DNA from 2 places in the Actinoplanes sp. NPDC089786 genome. Region 1 is predicted to be linked to the other one. Evidence: riboswitches for the same ligand, from Rfam matches in the RefSeq annotation. Region 1 holds a riboswitch; the other holds the start of a gene.

Region 1 (7,010 bases):
CCCGTCGAGCACCGGGAACGTGCGCAGGGCCCGGAAGATGCCGCCGACGCCGAGCGTGTCGGCGATGGTCTGGCGCAGGCCGTACTTCGCCGGGATCTCGAAGTCCTTCACGGTCGCCGCGTGCATGCCGACCTGGATCGCGTTGATCACGAAGTCGGCGCCGTCCAGCGAGGCCCGCCGGTCCAGGCTGGCGGTGATCACCGGCTTGGCGCCCAGCTGCTCCGCGGTACGCCGGGCGATCGCCTCCGCCGTCTCCAGGCGCTCCGGGTCGATGTCGTGCAGCGAGAGCGTGACCTCGCGTAATTCGGCGAAGGAAAGGATGTCGGCGAGCAGTTCACGGGTGAACACCACGCTGCCCGCGCCGAGGAAAGTGATCACAGTCATGGGCGGATTCTCGTGACGAAGGTTGCGAACGCGCAAGCAGATCTGGTTTATCGCTTGAAAACGAACTAGCCTGACTGCGCGTTTGATCAACCCTGGGAGTTGCACATGCCGCCGAGCACCCTGCGCCGCGCCGATCGGGTGTCCGCGATCCTGGAACGCGTCGCCAGCCACGGCTCGGTCGACGCCGGTCACCTGGCCGGCGAGTTCAAGGTCTCACCCGCAACGATCCGGCGCGACCTCCAGGTTCTGGAGGATCAACGGCTGCTGTCGCGTACGCACGGCGGCGCGGTCGCCGTCGATGTGGCCTACGAGCTGCCGGTGCGCTACCGGGTCGGCCAGCACCGCGAGGAGAAGGCGCTGGTCGCCCGGACCGTCGCGCGCATCCTGCCGAAGGGCCCGCTCACCCTGGGCCTGACCGGCGGCACCACCACCCACCTGCTGGCCCGCCTGCTCGCCGAGCGGGTCGACCTGACCGTGGTGACCAACGCCCTGAACATCGCGGCCGAGCTGGCGCTGCGCCCCCGGCTCAAACTGATCATGACCGGCGGCGTGTCCCGCACCCAGAGCTACGAGCTGGTCGGCCCGATCGCCGACCAGGCGCTCCAGGGCCTGAACATGGCGGTCGCCGTGGTCGGCGTCGACGGCATCAGCGCCCGCGGCGGCCTGACCACCCACGACGAGATCGAGGCGAACACCAACGCCACCATGATCCGCCGCGCCGACAAGGTCATCGTGGTCGCCGACGGCTCCAAGATCGGCCGCATCTGCCTGGCCGGCATCTGCGCCGTCACCGACGTGGCCACCCTGGTCACCGACTCCAGCGCCGACGAGGCCGGCGTCGAGGCCATTCGCCGGATGGGCACCGAGGTCGTCGTCGCGAGCTGACGGCTCTGCTAATCTCGGCGACAGGTCATGAGTGCCAGCGGAAAGCCCCGGCTCGCTGGCCGGCAACCCTTGCGTTCGCGATGGGGTGCCCCGGGTGAAGACCAGGCTCGCGTCAACCGGCGTGGGCAAGCGCGGACCCTCCCGGAGGTGCATCCATGTCCGCCACCCTCCTGTCCACCGAACTCGACGTCGTCGGGCTCACCCCCGACTTCACCCACCTCGACTACGCCGCCTCAGCGCCCTGTGTCCGCGCCGCGGCCGACGCGGTGAACGCCCTCCTCCCGTTCTACGGCAGCGTGCACCGGGGCACCGGGCTCCGGTCACAGACCTCGACCCTGGAGTACGAGCGGGCCCGCGACACGGTGGCCGAGTTCGTCGGCGCCCGCCCCGGCGACCACGTGATCTTCACCCGCAACACCACCGACGCGCTGAACCTGCTGGCCCGGGCCCTGCCCGCCGGCACCACGACGGTCGTCTTCGACGGCGAGCACCACGCCAACCTGCTGCCCTGGCCCGCGGCCGTCCGCATCCCGTCGCCGTCCTCGCCGGACGCCGCCGTCGCCGCGCTCGACGCCACCCTGGAAAATCTGGGCAAGAACGTGCTGGTCGCGATCACCGGGGCAGGCAACGTGACCGGGGAGATCTGGCCGGTGCGCCGGCTCGCCGACGTCGCCCACCGGCACGGCGCCCGGGTCGTGGTCGACGCCGCGCAGCTCGCTCCGCACGTACCCGTCGATCTCGATGATCTCGGCGCCGACTATCTCGCGCTGTCCGGTCACAAGCTGTACGCCCCGTTCGGGGCCGGTGTGCTGGCCGGGCGCGGCGACTGGCTGGACGCTGCCGAGCCTTACCTGCGTGGCGGCGGGGCGAGCGCGGCGGTCGGCGACGACCCGGCCGACGTCACCTGGACCACCGGCCCGGCCCGGCACGAGGGCGGCACCCCGAACCTGCTGGGCGCGGTTTCGCTCGGCGCCGTCTGCGCGGCCCTGCTGCGCGCCGATCGGGCCGCCCTGCTGGAGCACGAGCAGAGCCTCATCGACGGCCTCGGCGGCGTGACCCTGTTCGGCGGGGCGGCGCCGCGGGTGGGCATCGCGTCGTTCGTGGTTCCCGACCCGGCCGGGGTCGCCGCGAAGCTGGCCGACGACTACGGCATCGGGGTGCGCGCGGGCCAGTTCTGCGCCCACCCGCTGGTGCGGCGCCTGACCGGCGCGACCTCCCAGACCTGCGAGAACGGCGGACTGCTACGGGCCAGCTTCGGCCTCGGCTCGACCACCGAGGACGTCGAGCGGCTCGTGCGGGCGCTGACCGAGCTAGGCCTGCGTCAGTAACCGGGCGAGCACCCGGGTGCCGAAGGTCAGCCCGTCCACCGGCACCCGCTCGTCCACCCCGTGGAACAGCGACGCGAAGTCCAGGTCCGGCGGCAGCCGTAACGGCGCGAACCCGAAGTGCCGGATCCCCAGCCGCCGGAACGACTTCGCGTCGGTGCCGGCCGACAGCATGTACGGCAGCAGCCGCGCGCCCGGGTCCTCCGCTCCGATCGCCGCCGCCATCGCGTCGACCAGCCGCCCGTCGAACGTCGTCTCCACCGCCGGCATCGTGTCCCACTCCGGCTCGACGTCCGGCCCGAGCACCTTGACCAGCTCCTCCTTGAAGGCCTCGTCCCGCCCCGGGAGCATCCGGGCGTCCACCGTGGCGTGCGCGACCGACGGCACCACGTTGGTCTTGTATCCCGCCTCCAGCATCGTGACCGTGGCGGTGTCCCGCAGCGTCGCCCCCACCATCCGGGCCAGGTGACCGAGCCGCGCCACGAACGGCTCCGGATCATCCGGGTCGAACGGGATCCCGGTCATCTCCGACAGCCCCGTGAGCAGGTCGCGGACCGGCCCGGTCAGCACCAGCGGAAACCGGTGCTGATCCAGCCGGGTGACCGCCGCGGCCAGCTTGGCGACCGCGTTGTCGGTGTGCAGCAGCGAGCCGTGCCCCGCCGTGCCCCGGGCGTGCAGCCGCAGCCACATGGTGCCCTTCTCGGCCGTCTCGACCAGGTAGGCCCGCGCGCTGTCGCCGACCGTGACCGAGAAGCCGCCGACCTCACTGATCGCCTCGGTCGCCCCCTCGAACAGCTCCGGCCGATGATCCACCAGCCACGACGCCCCGTTGAGGCCACCGGCTTCCTCGTCAGCTACGTAGGCGAAGATCAGATCCCGCGCCGGCACCACCCCGTCCCGCTTGAACTGCCGAGCCACGGCCAGCGTCTGGGCCACCGCGCCCTTCATGTCAACCGCGCCGCGCCCCCACACGTAGCCGTCCCGAACCTCCCCCGAGAACGGGTGCACCGCCCAGTCCGCCGCGTCGGCCGGCACCACATCGAGGTGCCCGTGCACAAGCAGGGCGCCACGCGAGGGGTCGGCCCCCGCCAGCCGGGCGATCACATTCCCCCGGCCCCGGGCGCCCGACTCGACGTATGTCACGTCGTACCCCACCTCGGCCAGCTTCCCCGCCACGTACTCAGCGGCGGGCCGCTCGGTCCCCGGCCCGCCGGCGTCCGCCGTGTTGGTGGTGTCGATGGCGATGAGCTCGCTCGCAAAGGTGACGACTTCATCGTCTGGGCTCATGCCGCCAGCTTCCCAGACGTCCGTGAAGCGCGGGCGGTCCGGAAAGCCGGTTCGACGCGACCGCAATCGCCGCAAACCAAGATCAAGAGCGTGATGTCGCACCTGGGTGGGTGGCCCGGACCGCAGCTCCCGCCGAGGCCGGGCGCGCAACTCCAAGGCCGTGACCGGCCAGAACAGAGCCGCCCACCCTCAATTCTGCGTAAGTGGTCACCCTCAACCCCACCGACGCCCGTGGCCGCAGAAAGGGCGAGCGGCCCCCCGCGGCCGGCATGGCTACCTGCCTTGACCCGCGGCCGGGCGTGACCGGCGGCAGAGGGGGTGAGCGGGCACCCCGCCGGCCTGGCGCAACCAGCAGCCGAAGGATCGACCAGGCAGCTCAGCGGCCTCGACCCACCACGACCGGCAGGTGACCGAAGCCCCTTTGCTCTGAGCGCGTATAGGCAACACCCGGGGCCGATGCGCTCAGGCCGAACGTCCAGCGGCCTCGGTCAGGGCGTCCCGGAGGAGCGCCAGATCCGTAGCGAGCGCCCGCCCGCTGGTCAGCCGCAACACCGGTCCGAGCAACGGATTGCGCAACGTCAGCTCGATGGTGTGGTCGATCCGCGTACCGGATGGTGTCGGGGTGAGCTGGAACGTCAGGTCGGCGCGCCGGAACATCGGTGAGGAGAGCAGGGTGAAGGTCAATGAGCGCCCGGGGTGGTAGGCGGTGACCCGGAAGTCTTGGCGCTTGCCGGACGGCGAGACCGTGGTGGCTTCCCAGCCGACACCCACCGGAGCTGTCGTGCGGGGGATGACCTCGGCGATGCTCCGGTCCCATCGGGGCGTGCTGTCGACCGGGTCGCTGAGGAAGGCCCAGACCTGGTCGACGGGTTGCCCGACGACCGTTGACGTGTGAAGCCGCATGCCATCGAACGGTAGGCGGGGCCGGCTACTCCACCTCGCGGAGGCGGCCCGTCTCGACCTCGTAGACGAAGCCGCGCACCGAGTCTTTCACCGGGATGAACGGGTCGTCGAGGATGCGGCGGATCGACTGGCGGACGTCTTCGTCGAGGTCGGCGAAGGCTTCGGCGGCCCAGCTGGGCTTGATGCCGACGTCGGCCTGGATGGCGGCCTTGAACTCGTCGTCGGTGAAGGTCAGCATGCCGCAGCCGGTGTGGTGGATCAGGATGATCTCGGTGGTGCCGAGGAGGCGCTGGCTGATCGCGAGGCTGCGCAGCTCGTCGGCGGTGATCACCCCGCCGGCGTTGCGGATGACGTGGGCGTCGCCCTCGGTCAGGCCGAGCAGGCCGTAGGGGTTGAGCCGCGCGTCCATGCACGCGACCACGGCGACGTGCTTGGCGGGCGGCAGCGGCAGGTCGCCCTTGTCGAAGGAGGCCGCGTAGCGCTCGGCGTTGGCCAGGAGGTCGTCGGTCACAGTCATGGCTGGAGCCTACCTACCCGATAGGAGTTAGGGATAGCGCTGGCTGCGATGACAAAGGTCAGGTGTACGAACGGTCAGCGCAGCCGGCGGATCATCATCAGGCAGAGGTCGTCGTCCACCCGCACCTGGTCGCCGGGGCTGCAGATGGCGCCGCCGTAGGTGACGCCGCGCCCGTCCGGGCGGTAGCCGCGCTTCAGGTACATCAGGTGGGCGGGGCCGTAGTCGGCGTACAGGCCGACCCCGATGCCGGCGATCGGGCTGCGCGTCGCCTCGTGTTCCTCGGCCAGGTCCATCAGGGCGGTGGCGAGGCCCTGGCGGCGGAGGTGCGGGAGGACGTTGAGGTCCTGGATCTCGGGGATGCCCTGTGAGCGGAACGGCGCGTATTCCGTTTCCCACTTGACCGTCAGGTAGCCGGCGAACTCCCCGCCGCCGGTGCGCGCGACCAGGATCACCCGGTCGCCCGCCGCCTGCTCATCCAGATAACGCTCGTACTGCGTGTGGTCCTTGCCGGGCCAGCCGAGCACCGTGAACGCCGCCACGATCTCGTCGATGTCGCCCGAAGTCAGCTGTCCGATCGGCATGGGCCGGATCCTGCCCTAGGGTCGGCCCCGTGGCATCTGATATCTGGGCGGGCGGGGACGCGTACGAGGCGTACGTCGGGCGGTGGAGCCGGGTCGTGGCGGCTGAGTTCGTCCGTGGCCTGGGCGGGGAGCGCTGGCTCGACGTCGGCTGCGGCACGGGCGCGTTGAGCGCGGCGGTCAGCGACGGCTGGGTGGTGGGTGCGGACCGTTCCGAGGCTTTCGTACGGAGAAATCCGCGCCGGACGGTCGTCAGCGACGGCATCGCGCTGCCCTTCCGGAACGGCACGTTCGACGTGGTGATCAGCGGCCTCGCCCTGAACTTCATGCCCGACCCGGTCCAGGGTGTCCGGGAGATGGCCCGCGTGGCCGACGGCGTGGTCGCCGCCTACGTGTGGGACTACGCCGAGGGCATGCAGCTGATGCGCCACTTCTGGGATGCCGTCGACGACCCCGGCCAGGACGAGGCCGCCCGCTTCCCGATCTGCCACCCCGACGCCCTGGCCGAGGCCTGGCGGGCCGCCGGACTCGAGGACGTGACCACCGGGCGGATCGAGATCCCGACCGTCTTCGCCGACTTCGACGACTACTGGCGCCCGTTCCTCGGCGGCGCCGGCGCGGCACCCGGCTACCTGCTCTCCCTGCCGCCCGAGAAGCAGACTGAGCTGCGCGAACGCGTCCGAAGCGGGCTGCCCGAGGGTGAGATCCGGCTGACCGCGAGGGCGTGGACGGTACGAGGCCGGAAAAAAGTTTGAGGTCCCGTGTCGAAATCCCGGCGGCCCGTTCGAGCTACCTGGTGACGAAGGGAGTTCGACACATGGTGGTCGCCGGGATCATCGCCGGACCGTTGTATGTGATCGTGTCGCTGATCGAGATCGTGAGCCGGGACGGCTTCGACCCGCGGCGGCACGCCTGGAGCCAGCTCGCCAACGGCGACTGGGGCTGGATCCACAGCACGAATCTGATCGTGTCGGGCCTGCTGATCGTCCTGGCCGGCTACGCGTGGAAGAACCGGGCCGGCCTCTTCCTGGCGCTCTACGGCCTGGGCATGGTCGTCGCTGGGTTCTTCACGGCCGACGCCGGCCGCGGCTTCCCCGCCGGCGCTCCGGAGACGGTGCCGCTGAGCACCCA
Region 2 (7,010 bases), on a different contig from region 1:
GTGGACGTTTCGCCGCCGACGTCTGTGCCGCCTACCTCTCGATGGCCACCACCGGCATCCCCGACCAGGCCGCGCTGGACGTGTTGCGCAAGTCGAGCCCGCAGGCCGTGCTCGGCCGGATCAAGGCGCCGACGCTGCTCATCCAGGGCGCGGTGGACACGCTCTTCCCGCTCTCCGAGGCCGACGTCAACGCGCGCGGCATCGCGGCGGCCGGCACGCCGGTGCGGGTCGCCTGGTTCACCGGCGGGCACGACGGCGGGCTCGGGCCGCAGACCGACCAGGACCGGACCAAGTTCCTGACCGTCCAGTGGCTGAACCACTACGTGAAGGGCGAGGGCGCCGCTCCGTCGATGAGCTTCACCTACTCGCGGGTGGCCGGCTTCAGCGCGCTCGACCGCGGCCTGGTCACCAACGGGTACTCGGTCGACGCGTACCCCGGCATCAGCGGGACCGGCCGCACCGACATCTCCGTGCAAGGCCCGGCGCAGCCGATCGCCAACCCGCCCAACGGCAATCCCGGCGGCCTCTCCTCGTTGCCCGGCGTCGGCGGCCGGCTGTCCACGCTGCTCGAAGGCGTGGCCGGCGACATCCCCGGCCAGTACGCCACGTTCGCCTCGGAGCCGGTCGCCCAGTCGGTCGACGTGGTCGGCGCGCCCACCGTCCGGCTGCGGGCCGCGTCACCGACCGGCGAGGCGACGCTGTTCGTCAAGCTCTACGACGTGAACCCGGCCGGGACCGAGACGCTGAGCGCCGGCCTGGTCGCCCCGGTCCGGCTCACCGGCCTGCCGCGCGACGTCGCCCAGGCCCAACCGGTCACCGTCACCCTGCCGGCGATCGTCCGGCGGATCGAGGCGGGCAACGCGCTGCGCGTCGTGGTGGCCACCTCCGACCAGGGCTATCTCACGCCCGCCGCCCCGGCCACCTACACGGTTGCGGTCGAGCCCACGCTCACGCTGCCCACGATGGTGGGCACGCCGATCAGCAACCCCCAGGTGATCTGGCGGTACGTGCTGGCCGGCCTGATCGCCGCCATCGTGCTGGGGCTGGCCGTGGTGCTGCTGCTGCGCCGCCGCCGGGCGCGGCGGGCGCCGACTGTGGCCGAGTTCGCCGACACCCCGCTGGTCGTGCGCGACCTGCGCAAGGAATATGCGGACGGCTTCGTCGCGGTCGAGGACATCAGCTTCACCGTCGAGCGCGGTCAGGTCGTCGGGTTGCTCGGTCCGAACGGCGCCGGCAAGACCACCACGCTTCGGGTGCTGATGGGGCTGACCATGCCCACCCGGGGTGAGGCGCTGGTCTTCGGCAACCCGCTGGTGCCGGGGTCGCCGATCCTGTCCCGGGTCGGCTCGCTGGTCGAGGGGCCGGGCTTCCTGCCCCACCTGACCGGCGAGCAGAACCTGCGGGCGTACTGGCAGGCGACCGGACGGCCGTGGGCCGACGCGCGGTTCGACGAGGCGCTGGAGATCGCCGGTCTGGGCGATTCGATCCACCGCCGGACCAAGAACTACAGCCACGGCATGCGGCAGCGGCTGGCCATCGCCCAGGCCATGCTCGGGCTGCCCGAGCTGCTGGTGCTGGACGAGCCGACCGACGGGCTCGACCCGCCACAGATCGCCGAGATGCGCCGGGTGCTCAAGCGGTACGCCACCGACGGGCGGGCGGTGCTGGTCTCCAGCCACCTGCTGGCCGAGGTGGAGCAGACCTGCACCCACGCGGTGGTGGTCAACAAGGGCCGGATCGTGGCGTCCGGGCTGGTCGACGAGATCGTCGGCGAGTCGCCGTCGGTGCAGATCGACGTGAGCGACGTGGCCGAGGCGTCGCGGGTGCTGGGCGGCCTGGGCGTCGCCTCGGTGCTGCCGGACGGGGCGAACGGGCTGATCGTGGACATGAACGGCACCCCGCGCGCCGAGGTGGTGGCGTCGCTGGTGCGGGCCGGGGTCGGTGTCGATCGGGTGGTGCCGAGACGCCGCCTGGAAGACGCCTTCCTGGCTCTGGTCGGCGAGAATTCGCGGGGGAGTGGAGACCGATGACGGGAAGCGGCAGCGGGGAGGCTACGGTCGCGACCACGACGGCGAATGATCGCCGGACCGCGGAGCGTGGAAACTCAGCCACGGGATATCGGCCGTCGGCCACCATGCCGATCTGGGCCGAGGTCAGGCGGCAGGCCTCACGGAGGCGTACCCAGCTGGCTCTGGGTTTCATGGCTCTTCTGCCGTTGATCGTGCTGGTGGCGTTCGAGTTCGGCGGCGAGAGCGACGACGACAACGGTGGCGGGCAGTTCTCCAGCCTGGTCGACCTGGCCACCTCGGGCGGGCTGAACTTCGCGCTGTTCTGCCTGTTCGTCTCGGCGTCGTTCCTGCTGGTCGTGGTGGTCGCGCTGTTCTGCGGCGACACCGTGGCCAGCGAGGCGTCCTGGGGCAGCCTGCGCTACCTGCTGGCGATCCCGGTGCCGCGCGCGCGGCTGCTCGGCGTCAAGCTCGTGGTGGCGCTGGCCTACTCGCTGCTCGGCCTGCTCACCCTGGCCGGGGTGGCGCTGCTGGTCGGCACGCTGCGGTACGGCTGGCACCCGCTGGGCAGCACGATCGCCGCGGAGATCCCGCCCGGCGAGGGGCTGCTGCGGCTGCTCGGGATCCTTGGCTATCTGGCCGTGATCCTGCTGATCGTGGCCGGGCTGGCCTTCCTGCTGTCGGTGCTGACCGACGCGGCGCTGGGCGCGGTCGGCGGCGCGGTGCTGCTGTGGATCCTGTCCAGCATCCTGGACCAGATCGAGGCGCTCGGGGTGGTCCGCGACTTCCTGCCCACCCACTACAGCGACGCCTGGCTCGGGCTGCTCTCCACCCCGACGCAGACCGACGACATGGTGCGCGGGGCGATCGCCGCGGTCGCGTACGCCACGATCTTCTGGTCTCTCGCGTTCTGGCGCTTCACCCGCAAGGACATCACGTCATAAGCATCACGTTTTCGCTTAGCGTGATGGGCACGTAAGGTGTGGGAAACAACTGAATACCTCATCCAGAGGGGCAGAGGGAACGGCCCTGCGAAGCCCCGGCAACCACCACGCATGTCTCGATGACGAGGCCCCGCGCGGCAGGTGCTAATTCCGGCCCAGCCATCTCGGTATGGGAAAGATGAGAGGAATCTCCGTGACGTCTACCGTCAGTGCATCCGCTCCCACCACCTCCAGCCCCGCGCGCGCCCTGGTCTGCCGCGCCTGCGGCGCCGAGTTCCCGCTGGCCGCCCAGCACGCCTGTTACGAGTGTTTCGGGCCGCTCGAGGTCGCGTACGACCCGGCGGCGATCGCCCAGGTGACCCGCGCCCAGATCGAGGCGGGTCCGCAGAACATCTGGCGCTATGCGCCGCTCCTCCCGGCCGGCCAGGACCCGGCCACCCGGGTGACCCTCGACCCCGGCCTGACCCCGCTGGTCAGCGCCCCGGCGCTGGCCACCGCGATCGGGCTGGACGCGCCGCTCTGGGTCAAGGACGACTCGGCCAACCCGACCCACTCGTTCAAGGACCGCGTGGTCTCGGTGGCCCTGACCGCCGCCCGCGGCCTCGGCTTCACCCGCTTCGCCTGCGCCTCCACCGGCAACCTGGCCAACTCGGTCGCCGCCCACGCGGCCCGGGCCGGCGTCCCGTCCATCGTCTTCATCCCCGGTGACCTCGAACAGGGCAAGATCGTCACCACCGCGGTGTACGGCGGGGAGCTGGTCGCGATCGACGGCTCGTACGACGACGTGAACCGGCTCTGCGGCGAGCTGGTCGAGACCGACGAGTTCGAGGACACCGCGTTCGTCAACGTGAACGTCCGCCCGTTCTACGCCGAGGGCTCCAAGACGCTCGGTTACGAGGTGGCCGAGCAGCTCGGCTGGCGCATCCCGGCCCAGGTGGTCATCCCGATGGCCAGCGGCGAGCTGCTCACCAAGATCGACAAGGCGTTCACCGAGCTGGTCGAGATCGGCCTGGTCGAGGCCCCGGCCGGCGGCTGGCGGGTGTTCGGCGCCCAGTCGGCCGGCTGCAATCCGATCGCGACGGCCCTGCACAACGGCACCGACCAGATCGTCCCGGTGAAGCCGACCGGCATCGCCAAGTCGCTGAACATCGGCGACCCGGCGGCCGGCGCCTACGCCATCGAGGCGGTCCAGCGCACCGGCGGCTGGATGGACTACGCCGGCGATGACGAGATCCGCGAGGCCATCCAGCTGCTCGCCCGCACCACCGGCGTCTTCGCCGAGACGGCCGGCGGGGTGACCGTGGCCGTCCTGCAGAAGCTGATCGCCTCGGGCAAGCTCGACCCGGCCAAGGAGACGGTGGTCTTCAACACCGGTGAGGGACTCAAGACGCTGGACGCGGTGGCCGACCGGGTCGGGCCCACCCACCGCATCAAGCCGTCGCTGCGGGGTGCTCGCGACGCCGGCCTGCTCGGGTAACAGGGTGTAGTCGGTGATCCGACAGTAAGTTCGTTTTCCATCCTGCGAGGACTTGCGAAGGGATCACAACGTCGGCAGGATGCTCTCTGCGGGAGGACGCGACGCCGTACGAGGCCCCACCTTCGAGCTTGGCGACAATCTCTACCGGGGCCCAACGACCCAGTGCCGGAGGCGCTGTGCGCGTGTCCTCCCGACCAATATCTCTCCCGGTAATTCGGTCGCGGCGGACTGGTAGTGCGTCCAGTCTGTGGGGATGCGCATCGATGTCGCCGCGTTCGACGGCTCCGACGAGTCCGTCCTCCACCAGGCCTACCAGGTGACCAGGGCCGCCCAGCTCCACGAGGTGCCGGACATCCCGTACATCCCGGAGCCCTTCTACGTCGACACGGTGCGCCGGGGCTACCCCGCTCAACGGCACATCCGCGCGCTGGCCACGCTCGACGGTCAGCCGGCCGGCACCGCCGAGCTGGGCCTGCCGCTGCTGGACAACCTCGAGCTGGTCAGCCTCGACCTGAACGTGCACCCCGAGTTGCGCCGGCGCGGGGTCGGCCGGGCCCTGCTCGACTGGGCGATCGAGCGGACCCGGGCCGAGGGCCGGAAGCACATCTCCTCGGAGACGGTCCAGAACCGCCCCGACGGCGACGCCTTCGCCGCGGCGGCGGGGGCCAAGGCCGCGCTGCCCGAGACCCGCAGCCGGCTCGACCTGACCACGGTCGACCCCGCCCGGCACGCGTCGATGCTCGCCGAGGCGTGGGAGCACGCCGCCGGCTACCGGGTGCTGAGCTGGCTGGGCATGCCCGCCGACCAGTACCTCGACGACATCGCCTACCTGGACAGCCGGATGGTCGAGGACGCGCCGATGGGTGATCTCACGATCGAGCCGGAGAAGATCGACGCCGACCGGGTCCGCGAGTCCGAGCAGAACCGGCTCGCCCGGGGCATGGACCGCTTCCACACCGGGATGGTGCACGAGGCGAGCGGGCGGATGGTCGCCTGGTCGACGCTCTCCGGGCCGCCCGCGCTGGAGACGCACATCTGGCAGCACATCACGATCGTCGACCCCGACCACCGCGGCCACCGGCTCGGGACGATCGTCAAGCTGGGGAACCTGCGTCACACGCTCGAGCACAAGCCGACGCTGACCGCGATCGACACGTTCAACGCCACGGCCAACGAGTACATGCTCTCGATCAACCGGGCGATGGGCTTCAAGGCGGCGGACACCTGGATGCAGTGGGAGCTGACGGTCTAGCCGTTCTCGCTCCTCCTTCGTCGGAAGCGCGCCGCCCAGGGGCGGAGCGGGTGGTCCGGGTCGTAGCCGCCGGCGTGCAGGCCCGCGTGCTTCTCCAGGGCGTTGCGGCAGCCGTAGGAGCCGGTCATCGCGTACGAGTAGCCGCAGAACAGGTAGTAGGCCGGCCAGAACAGCGGACCGAGGGCGGCGTACTGGCCGACGTGCCGGCTCTCGTGGCCGAACAGGTCGGTCCGCTCGTCGGCGAGCAGCCATTCCGCCGTCCGCCGGGTGAAGATCACCGACCCGACGGTGAAGCAGGTGTTCTTCGGGATCCGCCGGGTGTAGCCCTCGGCGATCAGCACGCCGTCACGGCCCGGCCGGATCGTCGCGCCGGTCGCCCGGGCGATCGCCAGGCCAGCCAGCGTGGTGCCGTTCGCCCAGGTCAGCAGCGTGCGGGCGCGCATCTCACGCCGTCCGGCGCATCTGCAGCTCGGTGAGGCTCGGGATCACCGGGTGGGGCACGCGGACGCCGGTGTCGGTGAAACCCAGCTTCTCGTACGCCCGGACCGCCCGGTCGTTGCCGGTCACCACCTCGAGCATCAACTCGTTCCGCCCGGCCTGCCGGGACCAGTCGGCGACCGCCTCGACCAGGTCGGCCAGGACGCCGCTGCCGCGCCGGGCCGGGGTGACGTAGACCGCGAAGACGACCGTGGCCGCCGGGTCCTCCGGCAGCACCGTGCCGCCGGCGTGGCCGACCAGCGGGCCGCCCGGGTCGGCCACGAACTGGGCGAGCGTCCGCCCGGCGCTGGCCTGCACGATCCGGCGCCGGTAGTCGTCGTGGCCCCGGGCCGCCGCCGCGGCCAGCGTCTCGAGGAAGGCGAGCGGGCTGTCGGCCAGCATCTCCAGGCGCAACGCGCGCATCCGGCCGGCGTCCTCCGGCGTCACGCGGTGAACCGCGACCGTCGAGCGAGGGGCTGTGCTGAGCGACACCATGATGCCTGCCTACCCGGCACACCGGGGAGCGGCAAGCAGGTTGCGTCTATCCGACCTCGCTGCCACCGGTTTCGCCACCGGCGTAACTAGTCGGGTGACTACGGCTTCGTCCTTGCACTCGCACCCTCGGAGTGCTAAACATGGCGTTGGCACTCGCGTCATGTGAGTGCCAAGCAGGTCGGGACGGTGGGGTTCCGGCCGGGCGCCGCCATCGGTGCCCCGGCACGGGGCCGGTCGTCGCGGGCTATCCGGCTCGACCTGAGGACGTCGCATCGCCAGGTGGCGACGTCCGCAGAGGTTCCTGTGAATGTCCGGGAGGACACAGCCGTATGGCCAAGATCATCGCATTCGACGAGGAA

The links. A riboswitch is a leader RNA that binds a small molecule or an ion and turns the genes downstream of it on or off. The one in region 1 is predicted to bind S-adenosylmethionine.
Region 2: linked by a shared signal. The riboswitch ahead of thrC (threonine synthase) and the one ahead of AB0O15_RS42245 (aminotransferase class V-fold PLP-dependent enzyme) in region 1 are both predicted to bind S-adenosylmethionine.

Annotation. Positions count from the first base shown of each region.
Region 1 is NZ_JBFBGU010000028.1:73,807-80,816, reverse strand. Features, by position in the region: gene AB0O15_RS42255 (alpha-glucosidase/alpha-galactosidase) at 1-384, opposite strand, end outside; gene AB0O15_RS42250 (DeoR/GlpR family DNA-binding transcription regulator) at 490-1,269, shown strand; SAM riboswitch class IV at 1,293-1,407, shown strand; gene AB0O15_RS42245 (aminotransferase class V-fold PLP-dependent enzyme) at 1,425-2,597, shown strand; gene AB0O15_RS42240 (M20/M25/M40 family metallo-hydrolase) at 2,580-3,881, opposite strand; gene AB0O15_RS42235 (SRPBCC family protein) at 4,344-4,784, opposite strand; gene AB0O15_RS42230 (carbonic anhydrase) at 4,810-5,301, opposite strand; gene AB0O15_RS42225 (GNAT family N-acetyltransferase) at 5,376-5,882, opposite strand; gene AB0O15_RS42220 (class I SAM-dependent methyltransferase) at 5,912-6,634, shown strand; gene AB0O15_RS42215 (DUF998 domain-containing protein) at 6,697-7,010, shown strand, end outside.
Region 2 is NZ_JBFBGU010000001.1:688,300-695,309, forward strand. Features, by position in the region: gene AB0O15_RS03275 (alpha/beta fold hydrolase) at 1-2,030, shown strand, start outside; gene AB0O15_RS03280 (ABC transporter permease subunit) at 2,135-2,950, shown strand; SAM riboswitch class I at 3,006-3,135, shown strand; gene thrC (threonine synthase) at 3,144-4,427, shown strand; gene AB0O15_RS03290 (GNAT family N-acetyltransferase) at 4,681-5,679, shown strand; gene AB0O15_RS03295 (hypothetical protein) at 5,676-6,122, opposite strand; gene AB0O15_RS03300 (GNAT family N-acetyltransferase) at 6,124-6,651, opposite strand; gene groL (chaperonin GroEL) at 6,981-7,010, shown strand, end outside.